Regions from separate parts of the Pseudomonas sp. GL_135 genome, predicted to be linked through region 1. Evidence: predicted binding sites of a transcription regulator. Region 1 holds the regulator's gene; each other region holds the start of a gene.
The links. Region 1 encodes FliA, which starts transcription of late flagellar genes. Its sites were predicted from a motif close to CTAAAGTTTNNNNNNNNNNNGCCGNTAA; they were not measured.
Positions count from the first base shown of each region.

Region 2: a site for FliA is predicted at 2,625-2,652, ahead of AC3ISG_RS09965 (methyl-accepting chemotaxis protein). Genes of this name have one in related genera too.
Region 3: a site for FliA is predicted at 2,381-2,408, ahead of AC3ISG_RS13850 (methyl-accepting chemotaxis protein). Genes of this name have one in related genera too.

Region 1 covers NZ_CM174408.1:1,823,625-1,828,936, forward strand. The annotation lists gene flhF (flagellar biosynthesis GTPase FlhF) at 1-1,161, shown strand, start outside; gene fleN (flagellar synthesis regulator FleN) at 1,280-2,113, shown strand; gene fliA (RNA polymerase sigma factor FliA) at 2,110-2,853, shown strand; gene AC3ISG_RS08320 (chemotaxis response regulator CheY) at 3,094-3,468, shown strand; gene AC3ISG_RS08325 (protein phosphatase CheZ) at 3,488-4,276, shown strand; gene AC3ISG_RS08330 (chemotaxis protein CheA) at 4,421-5,312, shown strand, end outside.
Region 2 covers NZ_CM174408.1:2,223,618-2,228,929, forward strand. The annotation lists gene AC3ISG_RS09950 (TonB-dependent siderophore receptor) at 1-1,072, shown strand, start outside; gene AC3ISG_RS09955 (hypothetical protein) at 1,350-1,475, shown strand; gene AC3ISG_RS09960 (hypothetical protein) at 1,886-2,587, shown strand; gene AC3ISG_RS09965 (methyl-accepting chemotaxis protein) at 2,704-4,698, shown strand; gene AC3ISG_RS09970 (CBS domain-containing protein) at 4,782-5,228, opposite strand.
Region 3 covers NZ_CM174408.1:3,137,714-3,143,025, reverse strand. The annotation lists gene AC3ISG_RS13855 (SMP-30/gluconolactonase/LRE family protein) at 1-174, shown strand, start outside; gene AC3ISG_RS13850 (methyl-accepting chemotaxis protein) at 223-2,247, opposite strand; gene AC3ISG_RS13845 (sensor domain-containing diguanylate cyclase) at 2,615-4,423, shown strand; gene gloA (lactoylglutathione lyase) at 4,729-5,259, opposite strand.

The DNA of each region.
Region 1 (5,312 bases):
GAAGAATTGCGCAAGACCCAGTCGCGCATCGTCACCGCTCAAGCTGAGCTGACCCACCGCAGCGAGCTGGACACTGTCGCCAATCGTCAGTTGTTCGCCGGCCTTGCGATGGATGACAGCAAGCAGATCGAACCGACGCTGGAAGAACCGTTTCGCCCGTCGATCCACGCCGCTGTGGCCGCCGAACGCGCCGAGCGCAACGCCGAGCCGGCCGTGGGCGACCGCGCCTACGAAGCGATGCGCTCTGAATTGAACGGCCTGCGCGAACTGCTGGAAGTCCAGCTGGGATCGCTGGCCTGGAACCAGCTGCAAGGCAGCCGTCCGCAGCAGGCCAATCTGTGGCGCCGTCTGCAACGCGTCGGCCTCTCCGGCCCGCTGTCCCGCGATCTGCTGGCGATGGTGCCGGACTCGAATGATCAGGCCCACACCTGGCGCATGCTGTTGGCCCACCTGGCCCGGATGATTGCCACGCCCGATGTGGAGCCACTGGAAGAGGGCGGTGTGATTGCCATGGTCGGTCCTGCCGGCATGGGCAAAACCACCACGCTGGCTAAACTGGCAGCCCGATATGTGTTGAAATACGGCGCGCAAAATATCGCGCTGGTGAGCATGGACAGTTTCCGCATTGGCGCTCAGGAACAGCTGAAAACCCTGGGCCGGATCCTCAATGTACCGGTTACCCACGTCGACCCGGGCCAGTCCCTGGCTCAGGCGCTGGAGCCGCTGTTGCGCAAGCGCGTGGTGTTGATCGACACCGCCGGCCTGCAAGCCAGCGATCCGGCCCTGCGTCTGCAACTGGAAACCCTCGCCGGCCGTGGCATCAAGGCGCGCAACTACCTGGTGCTGGCGACAACCAGCCAGAAGCAGGTGCTGTCGGCGGCTTACCACAGTTATAAACGTTGCGGCCTGGCCGGGTGCATCCTGACCAAGCTCGACGAGACGGCCAACCTGGGCGAAGTGCTCAGCCTGGCCGTGACACACGAACTGCCTGTGGCCTATCTGACCGATGGCCCACGGATACCGGATGATCTGCATTTGCCGCGTCGGCACCAGTTGGTGAGCCGGGCTGTCAGTGTGCAGATGCAGGAGGAGCCAAGCGAGGAAGCGATGGCGGATATGTTTGCGGATCTTTATCACAGCACCGGCAAGCGCGCGGGCTAGGTGAAGAAAATGACAGTGGAATTTTCCTGCATCGATGGTCTGCCAGGCATTGTTCAGACACTGAACGTGCAGCCCGACATGTGGCTTAGGTCTAAGCAAGACAAGGTAAACAATTAACATGGGCAGCATGCATCCCGTACAGGTTATCGCGGTGACCGGTGGCAAAGGTGGCGTAGGCAAGACCAACGTTTCAGTGAATCTTTCACTGGCGCTGGCCGAGCTGGGACGTCGCGTCATGTTGCTGGACGCCGATCTGGGTCTGGCCAACGTCGACGTATTGTTGGGGCTGACCCCCAAACGCACCCTGGCTGATGTCATCGAAGGGCGGTGCGAGCTGCGCGATGTCCTGCTGCAAGGCCCGGGCGGCGTCCGCATCGTGCCGGCGGCGTCGGGCACCCAGAGCATGGTCCACCTGACCCCGGCGCAACATGCCGGGCTGATTCAGGCGTTCAGTGACATCGGCGACAACCTCGATGTGCTGGTCATCGATACCGCCGCCGGCATCGGCGAGTCGGTGGTGAGCTTCGTGCGCGCCGCCCAGGAAGTGCTGCTGGTGGTGTGCGACGAGCCTACGTCGATCACCGACGCCTACGCCCTGATCAAACTGCTCAACCGCGATTACGGCATGAACCGCTTCCGCGTCCTGGCCAACATGGCCCAGAGCCCGCAGGAAGGGCGCAACCTCTTCGCCAAGCTGACCAAAGTCACCGACCGCTTTCTCGACGTGGCCCTGCAATATGTAGGCGCCGTGCCGTACGACGAATGCGTACGCAAGGCCGTGCAGAAACAGCGCGCCGTGTACGAAGCGTTTCCGCGTTCCAAATGTGCGCTGGCGTTCAAGGCGATCGCACAGAAAGTCGACACCTGGCCGCTGCCGGCGAACCCGCGCGGTCACCTGGAATTTTTCGTAGAACGCCTCGTGCATCAAACCAGCGCAGGGCCCGTCTCATGACAGCAAGTGGCTATCGCATGTACAGCAAATCGTCCAAAGACTCCCAGTATGAGCTGATCGAGCGTTATGCCCCGCTGGTCAAACGAATCGCCTACCACTTGCTGGCGCGTCTGCCGGCCAGCGTGCAGGTCGAGGATTTGATCCAGGCGGGCATGATTGGCTTGCTCGAGGTCTCGACCAAATACGACTCCACCAAAGGGGCCAGTTTCGAGACGTACGCGGGTATTCGTATCCGTGGCGCGATGCTCGACGAAGTGCGCAAGGGGGACTGGGCACCGCGCTCGGTCCACCGCAATACGCGCATGGTCAGTGACGCGATTCGTTCAATCGAAGCAAAAACCGGCCGTGACGCTAAAGATCACGAGGTTGCTGCCGAACTTGAAATGAGTCTCGACGATTATTACGGGATTCTGAACGATACCCTGGGCAGCCGCCTGTTCAGTTTCGACGACCTGTTGCAGGACGGCGAACACGAAGGGCTGCACGAGGACGGCGCGAGCCAGTCCCTGGAACCGTCGCGGGATCTGGAAGACGAGCGCTTCCAGGCTGCGCTGGCCGAGGCCATTGCCAACTTGCCGGAACGTGAACGCCTGGTGTTGTCGCTGTATTACGACGAAGAGCTGAACCTCAAGGAAATCGGTGAGGTTCTGGGTGTCAGCGAGTCGCGGGTCAGCCAGCTGCACAGTCAATGCGCGGCGCGGTTGCGCGGTCGCCTTGGCGAGTGGCGCGCACGTTCCTGAATCAGGCGCGGGCCGCGAGGCCTGCGTGTTGCTTGTAAGACCGGCTGTGCAGGACGTGAGCGGGAAGCAAAAGAGACATGGCAGGAGTCGGTCGAACCGGGTCGTGGATGATCCGGTTTCGCTGCGCTCGTCCCGGTCGATTCCACCCCTTTTCATGTTCGGCGCAGCCGGTATTGATTGAATGCGCGTTCAGGTGCTGAACGCGTTAAAGACTGCTTGGAGGTCGAATTGGACAAGAACATGAAAATCCTCATCGTTGATGACTTCTCAACGATGCGGCGGATCATAAAAAACCTGTTGCGTGACCTTGGGTTCACCAACACGGCCGAAGCAGATGACGGACTCACCGCATTGCCGATGCTGCAAAGCGGCGCCTTTGACTTCCTCGTCACTGACTGGAACATGCCGGGCATGTCCGGCATCGACCTGTTGCGTCAGGTGCGTGCCGACGAGCGTCTGCGCAGCCTGCCGGTGCTGATGGTCACTGCCGAAGCCAAGCGCGAGCAGATCATCGAAGCCGCTCAGGCCGGTGTGAACGGCTACGTGGTGAAGCCGTTCACCGCGCAAGTGCTCAAAGAGAAAATCGAAAAGATATTCGAGCGCGTCAATAGCTGATGTCCGCTGCGAGGGCGCTATGGATTCCAAAGATTCGACAATGGGTGACTTTGAGTCAACCCTGAAGAAACACGCACAAGAGCTGGTCGCGAGCCTTGAAAAAGGCAAGTTCGGCGACGCCGTGCAACTGATCCATGAGCTTAACCAGACCCGCGACCGTGGCCTGTATCAGGAAGTCGGCAAATTGACGCGCGAGCTGCACAGCGCGATCGTCAACTTCCAGATCGACCCGAACATGCCGCAGGCCGAGGAGGTCTCCCAGATCACCGACGCCACCGAGCGGCTGTCGTACGTGGTCAGGCTGACCGAAAACGCCGCCAACCGGACGATGGACCTGGTGGAGCTGAGCACGCCGCTGATGCACGGGCTGACTGACGACGCCAAGTCGTTGAGCGCCGATTGGGGACGCTTCATGCGCCGCGAGATCAGCGCCGAAGAGTTTCGTGATCTGGCCCGCCGCGTCGATGTGTTCCTGACCCGCAGCGAGAAGGAGACCACCGAGGTCTCTGCGCACCTGAACGACATTCTGCTGGCCCAGGATTACCAGGACCTTACCGGTCAGGTGATCAAGCGCGTGACCACGCTGGTCACCGAAGTCGAGCGCAATCTGCTCAAGCTGGTGCTCATGGCGAGCCAGGTGGACCGCTTCGCGGGCATCGAGCACGACCAGGAAGTGTTCCGTCAGCAAAAAGAACAAGAAAAACTTCACTCCAAGGGTGAAGGTCCGCAGATTCATGCCGATAAACGTGAAGACGTTGTATCCGGACAGGATGATGTTGACGATCTGCTATCCAGCCTCGGATTCTGATTCGGTCACTCTGTTTCGGACTTCAGGTTTTCTGTGAAAGTGGCTGCTGGACCCGCGCGCCAATGCTTCGACGAAAGCAATGCGCGCAGGCCGTCAGTGCAGCCTCCGGATCGGTTTGACGGTTAATTTTAGGAGCACCCCCCAATGAGCTTCGGCGCCGATGAAGAAATCCTTCAGGATTTTCTGGTAGAGGCCGGCGAGATTCTCGAGCTGTTGTCAGAGCAGTTGGTCGAGCTGGAAAGCCGGCCAGATGATGCGGACCTGCTCAATGCAATTTTTCGCGGTTTTCACACTGTAAAAGGGGGCGCCGGCTTCCTCCAGCTCAACGAGCTGGTTGAATGCTGTCACATCGCCGAGAACGTGTTCGACATCCTGCGCAAGGGTGAACGTCGCGTTGACTCGGAGCTCATGGACGTGGTGCTCGAAGCACTCGACACCGTCAACAGCATGTTCGGTCAGGTGCGCGAGCGTTCCGCCGTCACCCCGGCCACGCCTGAATTGCTGGCCGCGTTGGCCCGCCTGGCGGAGCCGGCCTCGGCCGAAGAAATCGCTGCAGCACCGGTGGTTGAAGAGCCGGTCGCTGAAGCGCCGTCCGAAGACATTACCGATTTTGAGTTCGAACAGCTTCTGGATTCGCTGAATGCTGTCAAGGCCCAGGCGGCAGGGGCGCCTGCGCCGGCTGCACCTGCACCAGCAGCGCCCGTGGCAGCAGCGCCCGTTGCAGCAGCACCTGCGGCACCGGCTGCTGCGCCCACCGGTAATGCGGCCAGCGATGAAATCACCGACGCCGAATTCGAATCGCTCCTCGATCAGCTGCATGGTAAAGGCCAGTTCGCCGTCGATGCGGTGCAACCGCCGGCCGCTGTAGCGCCGTCTGCCGCACCGGCCAGTGATGAAATCACTGACGACGAATTCGAGTCGCTGCTGGATCAGTTGCACGGCAAGGGTTCGTTCTCGCCGGATGCCGTGGGTGCCGCTGCTAATGCTGCCGCTGCACCTGTCGCATCGGTTGCGCCAGCTGCAGCGTCGAAAGCTG
Region 2 (5,312 bases), 400 kb from region 1:
CCACTTCACGTCCGGTGCCCTGGATAACACCCTGTTGTTGGGCGTGAGCTACGACCGCACCTCGTTCAATCAGGACTGGAATGCAGGGCTCGGCGGAACCTACAACGTCTTCAATCCGGTGTTTTCGTCGGTTCCTCCGAGAACCACGCAATACGTGCAGAACTCGCAACTCGACCAGCACATGTATGGCACCTACACGCAGCTGCAAAGCAAGTATGACAACTGGATTTTCCTGCTGGGCGGCCGCCAGGACTGGGTGCACAGCGAATACCGTAACCGCGCCAGCGCCGCGCGGGCGGGCAGTGCTGCCGTTGCCGGCACCGATCTGGATGGATGGGATAACGAGTTCAGCTGGCAAACCGGGTTGATGTACCAGTTTGAAAACGGCTTGTCGCCGTATGTCAGTTATTCCACTGCGTTTACCCCGGCACAGCAGTCGTCGAGTCCGACCGGAGGGCTGTTCGATCCGATCAAGAGCGAGCAGTACGAGATGGGTCTGAAGTATGAGCCGAGGGGCTGGAACACGACCTTCAGCGCGGCGGTGTTCAATCTCACCAAAACCGACGACGTCGTGCCCGATAGCACCGGTTTCAGCCGTCAGGTCGGCAAGAGCGAGTCCAAGGGCGTCGAGCTTGAGATGAACAGTGATGTGACGAAGAACCTCAGTTTGACGGCTTCGTATACGTACACCGATGCCCGCGTGACCAAGGACACAGCGGGTTCGCTGTTCAAGGATCATCAGTTGACCGGCATACCGCGTAATCAGGCGAGTACGTGGGCGACGTATCGGTTCCTCGATGGTCCGATGAGCGGTTTCCATGTGGGTGGCGGGGTGCGTTATTTCGATAATACGTTCGCGTATACCGCGCCGACGCTGTACGGGAAGTTGAAGACGGGTGATGTGACGCTGGTGGATGCGTTGGTGGGGTATGACATCGATAAGCATTGGTCGGTGGATGTGAACGCGAAGAATCTCTTCGACAAGGAGTATGTGAGCGGCTGCAATAACGCGGGTCGGTGTTATTGGGGCGAAGAGCGGACCGTGCTCGGGACCGTCGCGTTTCGCTGGTAATCCGCTCTTAACATCAACAGCGTCTGCCTGGGGGCAGACGTTTCGCCTTCGGCGACTTACTTTTGAAAAGCACCAAAAGTAAGCAAAAGTGCCTGCTCCTGGTTGGGCCCGACTTCGTCGGGTTCCTTCACTCCGGTCCCGCTCCGTGGGCCCGCGCCGAACGGACATCCATGTCCTGACGGCGCTCTCGCCGCATCCATGCGGCTCGGCCCACTCCGCGAGACCTCCGTTCAGCCTGCACCCAAGTCGCGATGGGTGTCGTCTGGACTTCCTGCGTATGAAGATCAAAAGCAACGGCCACGGCCACGGCAACGGCCACGCCCACGGCCACGGCTTCCCGGCTGAAGCCGGTCCCACAGTCGAGGTGGCCGCGATGCTTGCTGACTGCACGCGCCGCTTTTAGTGGGACCGGCTTTAGCCGGGAAGGCGTCGGCAGTCACACGGCGAGATTGATGGCGACCCTGCTGATCATTGAACTACGGCCCGACGGCCACGTCTTCCCAGTTGAAGCCGGTCCCACAGTCGAGGCCGCCGCGATGCTTGCTGACTGCACGCGCTGCTTTTAGTGGGACCGGCTTTAGCCGGGAAGGCGTCGGCAGTCACACCGCGAGATTGATGGCGACCTAGCTGATCATTGAGCTGCGGCCCGACGCCCGATCTATGGAAGCTTGCCGCCCGAATTGCACTTTTTGGCCGTGAGCCGTTCTGACCTTGGCCGGGACGCGGCGATTCACGCGGCGTCCAGTTCGTTGAAGCTTGGGATTGATGCTCGCCGTGTTCACTGTTTTTTCCGTTTGCCGACGCCTTCGCCCGCTGTTTGCCCTGTGCATTTTTGGGCTCGGCGCGGCAGGTTGTACCCGCCAGGACGGTCAGGATGTCGCCACGCAGTTCAGCGAGACGCGCCCCCAGGAGTTTTTCCAGACCAGCGTGGACCGCATGGCAACACTGGCCATGCGCGATAACCTCGACAGCCTCTATCTGCTGATGAACAAGCTCTACCTGCGCAATCCTGGCGAGTGGCGCAAGTCCGGCTTTGTTGACGCCGCCGCCGCAGAGCGCAACGTGCGCGAGGCCATTGACCAGCGAAAGCCGTTGCCTCAGCTGGGCACCCGGCGCGACCTTGCGGCACTGAGCTACGCCCTGAGCCCGGAGTTTCTCGGCGATCGCGTGGGCGCCTTCATTTATGCCATTGGCAGCATGCTGGTCACGGCCCACGGCGGGCGCTTTGAATTCTTCATGACCGACCAGATCAACCCGACCTTCGTCAGCAACGCCGCGCGCAATATCGAGAAGGCCACTTGGCTGCTGAGCCAGCGCCAGAACGCCAACGGCGAGCTGTTGCTGTTCTCCAACGAGATTTCGGAGGAGGGCAGCAACCTCAGCTTTGCCACCGAATTTGGCAAGATCGTGGCACGCCTTGATCTGCTCACCCAGATGCTCGACGAGCGATATAGACGCATCGGCTTGAATTACGCCCAGAGCCTGCTGTTCTTGAACTTCCTGCCAGTGCAATGACGCCCCGCTGCGCGGTGAAAAAACCTTTCCGCAGCCCCTCATCCTTGTCGACTTCCGGTCGATAGCTCATCAGGAGTATGCAAAACAATTACAAAATATTTGGCATGGGGACGACGATGTTTAAAACAGTGCAGGCGCGCTATACGGTCATATTTGTGGCCTTGATTGTGGTGATCGCGGTGATCACCGAGCAGGGCATCGTCCACTTGGTTACCCCCAAGGTCCGTGCGACCCAGGAGCAGGTGGTCCTGAGCCAGGTTGACCAGATTGGTACGCGCATCCTCTCGGACCTGGCCCGCGTCGAGGCCCAGTCCCGGGCGATCACCCAGGCGGTGCCGCTGCTGGACAGCGATGGCATCGACAAGGTGCTGCCAGGGCTGGTCGATCAATATGGCGATCAGAAAGTCTTTGGTGGCGGCGTCTGGCCGATGCCGGACAAACGCACCCCGGGGCGCAACAAGCACAGCTCGTTTGTCCACCGCGACGGCAGCGGCCAGTTGGTGGTGAGCACGTTCTGGAACTCCGACCCTGCACCCAACTACTGGGAACAGCCGTGGCACCGTGCCGGGCAGAACGCACCCAAAGGCAAATGCGCCTGGGCCGCCGCCTATCAGGACGAAGCCAGCCCGCAGCCGCGCACCAACTGCGCGATGGGCATCTACAAAGACGGCGCGCTGTACGGCGTTTCGACCATCGACGTCACCCTGGGCTTCTTCAACGGCCTGATCCAGGAGAAGGAAAAAGACATTCAGGGTCAGGTGATGATCGTCGAGCGCGACGGCAAAATCCTGACCAACCAGAGCCGCATCCCCGGCGAAATCATCCTCAAGACCATTTCCGGCTTCAGCGGCCAGTCGATGTTCGCCAAGGCCATTCAGGAGGGCCTCGGCAAGATCTCCGGCGACGCTGTGTATTCCCAGGAATACATCGACCCGCAACTGGGTGACCTGACCTTCTTCCTGCGGCCGGTCGCGGGCACGCCGTGGGTCATCGCCACGTCGCTGCCGACGGCCATGCTCACCGCCAGCAGCACCGAAGTGCTCAAGACCCTGGGCTGGTTGCAGATTCCACTGGTCATTCTGCTGCTGGTGGTGCTGGGCTTTGCTTTCCATCGCCTGCTGGCACGCCTGACCGTGCTGCGCACCAACATCGACGCGCTGTCTTCGGGTGAAGCTGACCTGACCCGCCGTATTCCCATCAAAGGCCAGGACGAACTGGACGCTGTCGGCCATTCGGTCAACAAGTTCATCGCCTTCCAGCAAGCCATGATTGTCGAGGTGCGCAGCGGCACCGAGCAGATCTCGGCCGGGCTGGTGCAGTTGCAGGACCAGTCGCGCAACATCAACCAGATCCTCAACCGTCACGCCTCGGAAACCGATCAGGCCGTGACCGCAATCAACGAGATGAGCGCCACCGCCGACAGCGTCGCCGAGAGCGCTACGCAGACGGCGAGCTTTACTCAATCGGCGAACGATGCCGCCCAGCGTTCCCGTGACGTCGTCGACGAAGCGTCGGTCAGCGTGCGGGCGTTGGTGGCGGAAGTCGAAGACGCGACTAAATACGTGCAGGAAATGCAGGTTGACGCCAAGCGCATCACTGACGTGCTCGGGGTCATCGGCGGCATCGCCCAGCAAACCAACCTGCTGGCCCTGAACGCAGCCATCGAAGCCGCGCGGGCCGGCGAGCAGGGCCGAGGCTTTGCGGTGGTGGCCGATGAGGTGCGGGCGCTGGCCGGTCGCACTCAGCAGAGCACGTCGGAGATCAACGAGATGCTCGCGCGGCTGGAGCAGGGCGTGAGCACCGCCGTGGGCGCCATGGAAAAAACCAAGGTCAGCTGCCAGTCGACCGCGGACCGCACGTCGCGGGTCAACGAAGGCTTGGATGGCATGGCCGGTTCGGTGCTGCGCATCCATGACCTGAGTGCGCACATTGCAACCGCGGCAGAGGAGCAAAGCGCGGTGACCGAGGAGATCAACCAGAACATGATCGCCATTCGGCACATGGTCGGCGAACTGGTGGGTTGTGGTCAGCAGACCGACACCAGCGTGGACGCGCTGATGGCGTCCAACGAGCGACTGGTGGCGATGATCGATCGCTTCAAGGTCCGCTAACCGGCAATCCATTCACACGCGCAAAGCAAAGCCGGAGCCCATGAAGCTCCGGCTTTTTCGTTGCGCGGCAAAGATTTCCCTGCTCAGTAGCTGTCGCCGCGAATGTAATCCTGCATCTGCTGTATCAACTTGGCCTGTTCGGCAATGGCCGCCTTGACCAGGTCGCCGATGGATAACAGGCCGATCAGTCGGCCCTCGTCCACCACCGGCAAGTGGCGCAATCGGCGGTCGGTCATGATGTTCATGCAGTGCTCGACCGTGTGCTGCGAACCCACGGTCAGCACCTCGTGGGTCATGATGTCACTGACCGGCGTGCCGACCGAGGCGCGGCCCTTGAGCTCCATCTTGCGGGCGTAGTCCCGCTCGCTGACGATGCCGACCACCTTGCCGGCCCGGACCACGGGCACGGCGCCGATGTTTTTCTCGGCCATCAATTTGATCGCCTCGATGACCATCTGTTCGGGCCCGACGGTATGGACGTCAGCGTGGTGTGAGTCTTTCAACTTCAGTAGTTCGGCTACGGTCGTCATGCTGGCCTCTCCCGCGCGTTTCTTGTGAGCACGGCCCGTCTGGCCGTGCATAGAGAATCGTCGAGAGATGGCATTACGGCAAGT
Region 3 (5,312 bases), 1.3 Mb from region 1:
GGCGACGGCGTTCAGTGTTTCGCCGCCGACGGTACATTACTGGGCAAGATTCGCCTGCCGGAGAAGGTCGCTAACCTGACCTTTGGCGGCCCGCGCCGTAACCGCTTGTTCATCACCGCCAACACATCGTTGTACTCGGTGTACGTGGCGGTGGCGGGGGCTCAGGTCCCTTGAGCGATGCAGGGCAGGGCGTGTGTCGTTTTACGGAACGCGCCCCGGTGCTCAAAGCTTGAAACGACCGACCACAGTGCGCAGTTCGCCGGCCAGCAGCGACAGTTCGTCCGCCGTTACCGCGTTGTCCTCGATGCCTTCCATCAACATGAAGGTGCCATTGCGGATCTCGGTGACATTGCGGTTGATGTCTTCGGACACGGCGTGCTGCTGAACGGCAGCGCTGGCAATCTGGGTGTTCATGCCGACAATCGATTCCACGCCTTCGTTGATCGCGTTCAGGCTTGAGGACGTCTGATCGGCCGACGTCAGGCAATCCTGCGCCCGGTCCTTGCCCGCTTTCATCTGCTCCACGGCAGCGCCGGTCGCCAGTTGCAATTGCTGGATGATCCGCTGGATTTCGGCGGTGGAGTTCTGCGTCCGTGAAGCCAGGGTCCTCACTTCGTCGGCGACCACGGCAAAGCCACGGCCTTGCTCACCGGCGCGGGCGGCTTCGATGGCGGCGTTGAGGGCGAGCAGGTTGGTCTGGTCGGCGATGTTACGGATCACTTCAATGACCCCGCCGATCTCCTGACTGTGCAGCGCGAGCGCTGCGACCTTTTGCGCGCTGAGGTCGACTTCGCCGGCCAGTGCCTCGATGGTCTGGCGGGTCTGCTGCATGACGACCAGGCCTTTGCCTGACGCCTGACTGGCCTGTTCCGCTGCACGCGCTGCGCCTTCTGTGTTCTGGGCGACGTCGGCGACACTGGCGGTCATTTCGTTGATGGCGGTGGCGACCTGTTCGGTTTCGCCTTGCTGGGCGTTCATCGACACTTTGGCGCGGTCGATGGACGCAGTCAGGCGAGTGGCTGCGTCGGACACCGAACTCGAGCTGCGCTCGACCTGAGCCAGGGATTCACCAAAGGCCTGGACCATGTGATTCAAGCCGGTGCCGATGTCGGCCATTTCGTCTTTGCCGACCACATTGACACGGGCAGTGAGATCGCCCTGAGCGATGCGGCGGGTGGCGCTCAACATGTCTTCCATGGCCCGGCGCATGGCGCTGTAGATCCCGCTGAAGGCGTAGATCAGCAACAGTCCGGCGATGGCGAACATGGCCAGCATGGCGGCGCGGTCAGCCGATTTGTCCTGAAGGCGCTGTTCAAGCTCTGCGGACAGCGCTGCCTGCAAGGCGTCCTGTGCCTTATACAGCTCGGCGACCACGGCATTGCCTTTCGCTGGCAGCCCCTGCATGCCGGTGATGGTGGTTTCCGGTGAGGTGACCAGGGTTTGCAGGTCGCTGCGAAAGCTGTCGAGGCTGGAGAGCGCGCTGCTCACAGGAGACTGAATGCGATCAGTAAGGGTCGGTTCCTGACGCCGTAGCAGGCTGAGACTCTGCAGCAGCTCCTGGCGAATCTGCGCTTCTTGCTTGAGCAGCGATTTGATCGTGCCACGCAGGGTGTCCGTGAGCGGCTGACCCTCGTGCAGACCGCTGGCCAGGCCGCGCAACTGTCCGACCACGTTGATCTGGCGAGGCAGACGCAGGGTGCTTTGATCGATCAGGAACAGCGAGGCGTAGTCTTCGTCGAGCACCATCCCGGAGGTGGCGGAGACGAAGTAGATAAAATTCAGCGTCTGGGTCATCTGATCGCTCCATGCGTCAAACAGGGTCGCCTGATCGGCCCCGGTTTTAGTCTGGCTGATCAGCCCTTCGGCACCGGAGCGCAAGCGCTGCACCCGATCTCCGGTTTCAAGCCCCGCACCCAGCTGTCGGTCGGTGGTCTCGAGTCTGGTGTACGCCTCCAGCAGTTTGGCCTGGTTGGCGGCGAGGTCAGGTTGGGCGGTCTGATCCCCGCTGAGCAAGCGGTTGGTCAGAGCGCGTTGAAGCATCGACAGGCGCAGCACGGGGGTAACGTCCGTCAGATAGCGCTGGCCGACTTGTTCGGAATGGATGTTATCGATGCTGGCGTTGAGTTGATTGAGCAAGCGCGCGCCCAACAGGGCCAGCGGCAGCAGAACGATGATGGCAAGCACCGCGAACTTGGCGGGAAAGCGCAGGCGGTTGGTCAGGTACACGGCAGGGGCAAGAATATTCATGGGGCTCTCACAGCCCCTAAGTGGGGCGATTAGGATTTTGTCGGTGAGAACGGTCCTTTTTCTCGGAAGTCAGTGGCGCTGACGACTTTTCTGCAGGAAGCGTTATGGCTGCCTGCGGGTCGCTCTGATCCATCTGTCGGCGCCGATCGTATTAACTTTACTAAAACTTGTACAAAACTTTATTTCTGTATAGCTTTGGAACTGAAACGATTAGCTGATGTCTTTGTGATATCACTTTTCTCAACTCGGCCGAAGTCTGTTTTAAGGCTGTTATCACCGCTTCGCACCTTCCGTCATGAAGCAGTGTCAGCAGTAGTGGCCATGAGATATCATTCAATCCGTATTTTTAGAACCGAGGGCGCAGGTCATGAACTGTTCGCTGCAAATTGAGCAGAAGCGCCTGTCCGCGGTTCATGCTTTGCAATGGCTGGAAACCGCACACAGTGAGGATTTCGACCGCCTGTGTCGCCTGGCTGCTGCGCACTTTCGCGTACCGACGGTGTTGGTATCGCTGGTGGAAAAAGACCGCCAGTGGTTCCCCGGTCGGGTAGGTTTCGACGCGAGTCAGACGCCTATCGAGCAGTCATTCTGCCGCTACACCATTCAGAATTCCGGCGTCATGGTGGTCAATGACGCCACGCTTGACGTGCGCTTCGCCGACAACGCGCTGGTTACCCGACCTGATGGCATCCGTTTCTACGCCGGGGCGCCGTTGTGCAATCAGCACGGCGATGTGCTCGGCAGCTTTTGCCTGATCGACACAGTTCCCCGCGAGCTCCAGCCCGACGAAGTGGCTGTCCTCGAAGATTTTGCGCAACTGGTCATGGGGCAGGTCGAACAGTGCCAGGTGATGCGTTACCGCCACCCTGTCAGCCGCCTGCCCAACTTGCAGCAGTTCCTGCTGGACACCCAGGGCGTTGAGGTGACCGCAAGCCAGGTGAGACTCATGGTGGTAATCCGCACCCAGCCGGTGATGAGCGTTGCGGATATCAGCGTGAGCAGCAATCTGGATGCGCAGCAGACGCGTCGCGACATGGCTCGCTGCCTGCGTCGTCGCCTGGATGGCATCGCCGAGCTGTACCACGTCAGCGACCAGGATTTCTGTGTGCAGATGAGCTGCGACCGGTCTCGCCGCGACGACCTGGTTCGCATGCTGTTGGCCCTGATCACAGAGCCTTTTACTCATCAGCAGATTGCCGTGGGGCTGGCCTGCTGTGACGACGGTCAGAACTCCGCCGCTGCACTCATGGGCAAAGCGACTCACGCGGCGGGGAGGGCGGTCTATCGACAGGTGCCGTGGGCGGCGTATGACGAAGCGGAGGATTGCGCCCAGCGGCGCGCCTTGACCCTGCTCAACGAACTCGCCGAGTCGTTGGTCAGTGGCGACATCTATCTGGAGTACCAGCCGCGTTTCAGCCTGCAGGATGGCCGTCTGCTCAGCGTCGAGGCGTTGATTCGCTGGACCCATCCGATGCTGGGCAAGATCTGGCCAAGCGAATTCATTCCGTTGATCGAGAGCGCTGGCAGGATCAGCACGGTGACCCGATGGGTCATTGATCGGGCGCTGAGCGACCTCAGCGGCTGGATCGATGAGGATGTACGCCTGTCGCTCAACCTGTCGCCGCTGGACTTCGCCGATCTGGACATCGCTTTGACGCTGCAAAGCGCCTGCGACCGGCACGGCGTGAAACCGGCTCGGCTGGAAGTCGAGATCACCGAAGGCGAGTGGATTCGTGCCGACAAGCGCGTCATTGCCCAGCTCACTCGTATTCGCGAGTTGGGCGTTGACGTGGCCATCGACGATTTTGGCGCGGGGTACAGCAACTTTGCCTACTTGCACGAAATCCCGGCCAATATCCTCAAGCTGGACAAATCCCTGGTCACGGACCTCGAGAGCAACCCGCGCAACCGCATCATTGCCCGATCCGTGCTGCACCTGGCCCGCGAGCTGGGCTATCGCACCGTCGCGGAAGGCGTCGAAACGTTCCGTTGCATGAGCCTGGTGCGTGAGTTCGGCTGCGAAGAAGCGCAGGGGTATTTCCTCAGCCGGCCGCTGAAGCTGCAACAGCTCAGAGAGCAGTGCCAGAACATTGCGCTGACGTTCACCCCTGAGCCGTCGAACGCGCAGCTTTATGCGGATCTGGCTGATACGGATCAGGTGATAGAAGCAGCGTGACCCTTGCCGGGTTCCAGAGTGGGACCGGCTTCAGCCGGGAAGAGGCCGGTGTGAACACCCGCAATCCTGCGGTGTAACCCCCGACGCCTTCCCGGCTAAAGCCGGTCTACGGGACGCGCGCGGTTTCATAGTGGGACCGGCTTTAGCCGGGAAGAGGCCGGCGTGAACACCCACAATCTTGCGGCATGACGCCTGACGCGTTCCCGGCTAAAGCCGGTCCTACAGAAGACGTCAAAGCCGGTCCCACGGTTGGGGTCAATGCCGGTCCTGTCCCGATCAAGGCAATCCCTACTGATCGAGCGAGATTACTCGCCCGATACCGGCGTCGGCTGGATGATTTCGACCCAGTAGCCATCCGGGTCCTTGATGAAGGCCAGGCTTTTCATGCGGCCGTCAGTCAGGCGTTTCTGGAAGTCGACGCCCAGTTCCTCAAAGCGCGCGCAGGCAGCCTTCACGTCGGGCACCGAAATGCAGATATGGCCGAAGCCACGCGGGTCGGTGTTGCCGTTGTGGTAGGAAAACGCGGGGTCCTTCTCGGTGCCGTGGTTGTGGGTCAGTTCGAGCACGCCGGGGATACCTTTCATCCAGACGTTGCGCGCGGCGTCGTCCTGTGGAATCTGCGCCTTGTCCACCAGCGCCAGGAAGTAAAGGCTGAATTCGGCTTCCGGGAAGTCGCGTTTTTCCACCAGGCTGAAACCCAGCACGCGGGTGTAGAAATCCAGGGAAGCGGTGATGTCCTTGACCCGCAACATGGTGTGGTTGAAGACGAATTTTGCGGTCGATGCGTCCGGGGTGGCCGTGACGCCGGGGAAGGTGTTCAGGTCGTGCAGACTCATGGTTGTCTCCGGGTTAACGCTAAAATGTTGCGTAATGATACGGACTCATGAAC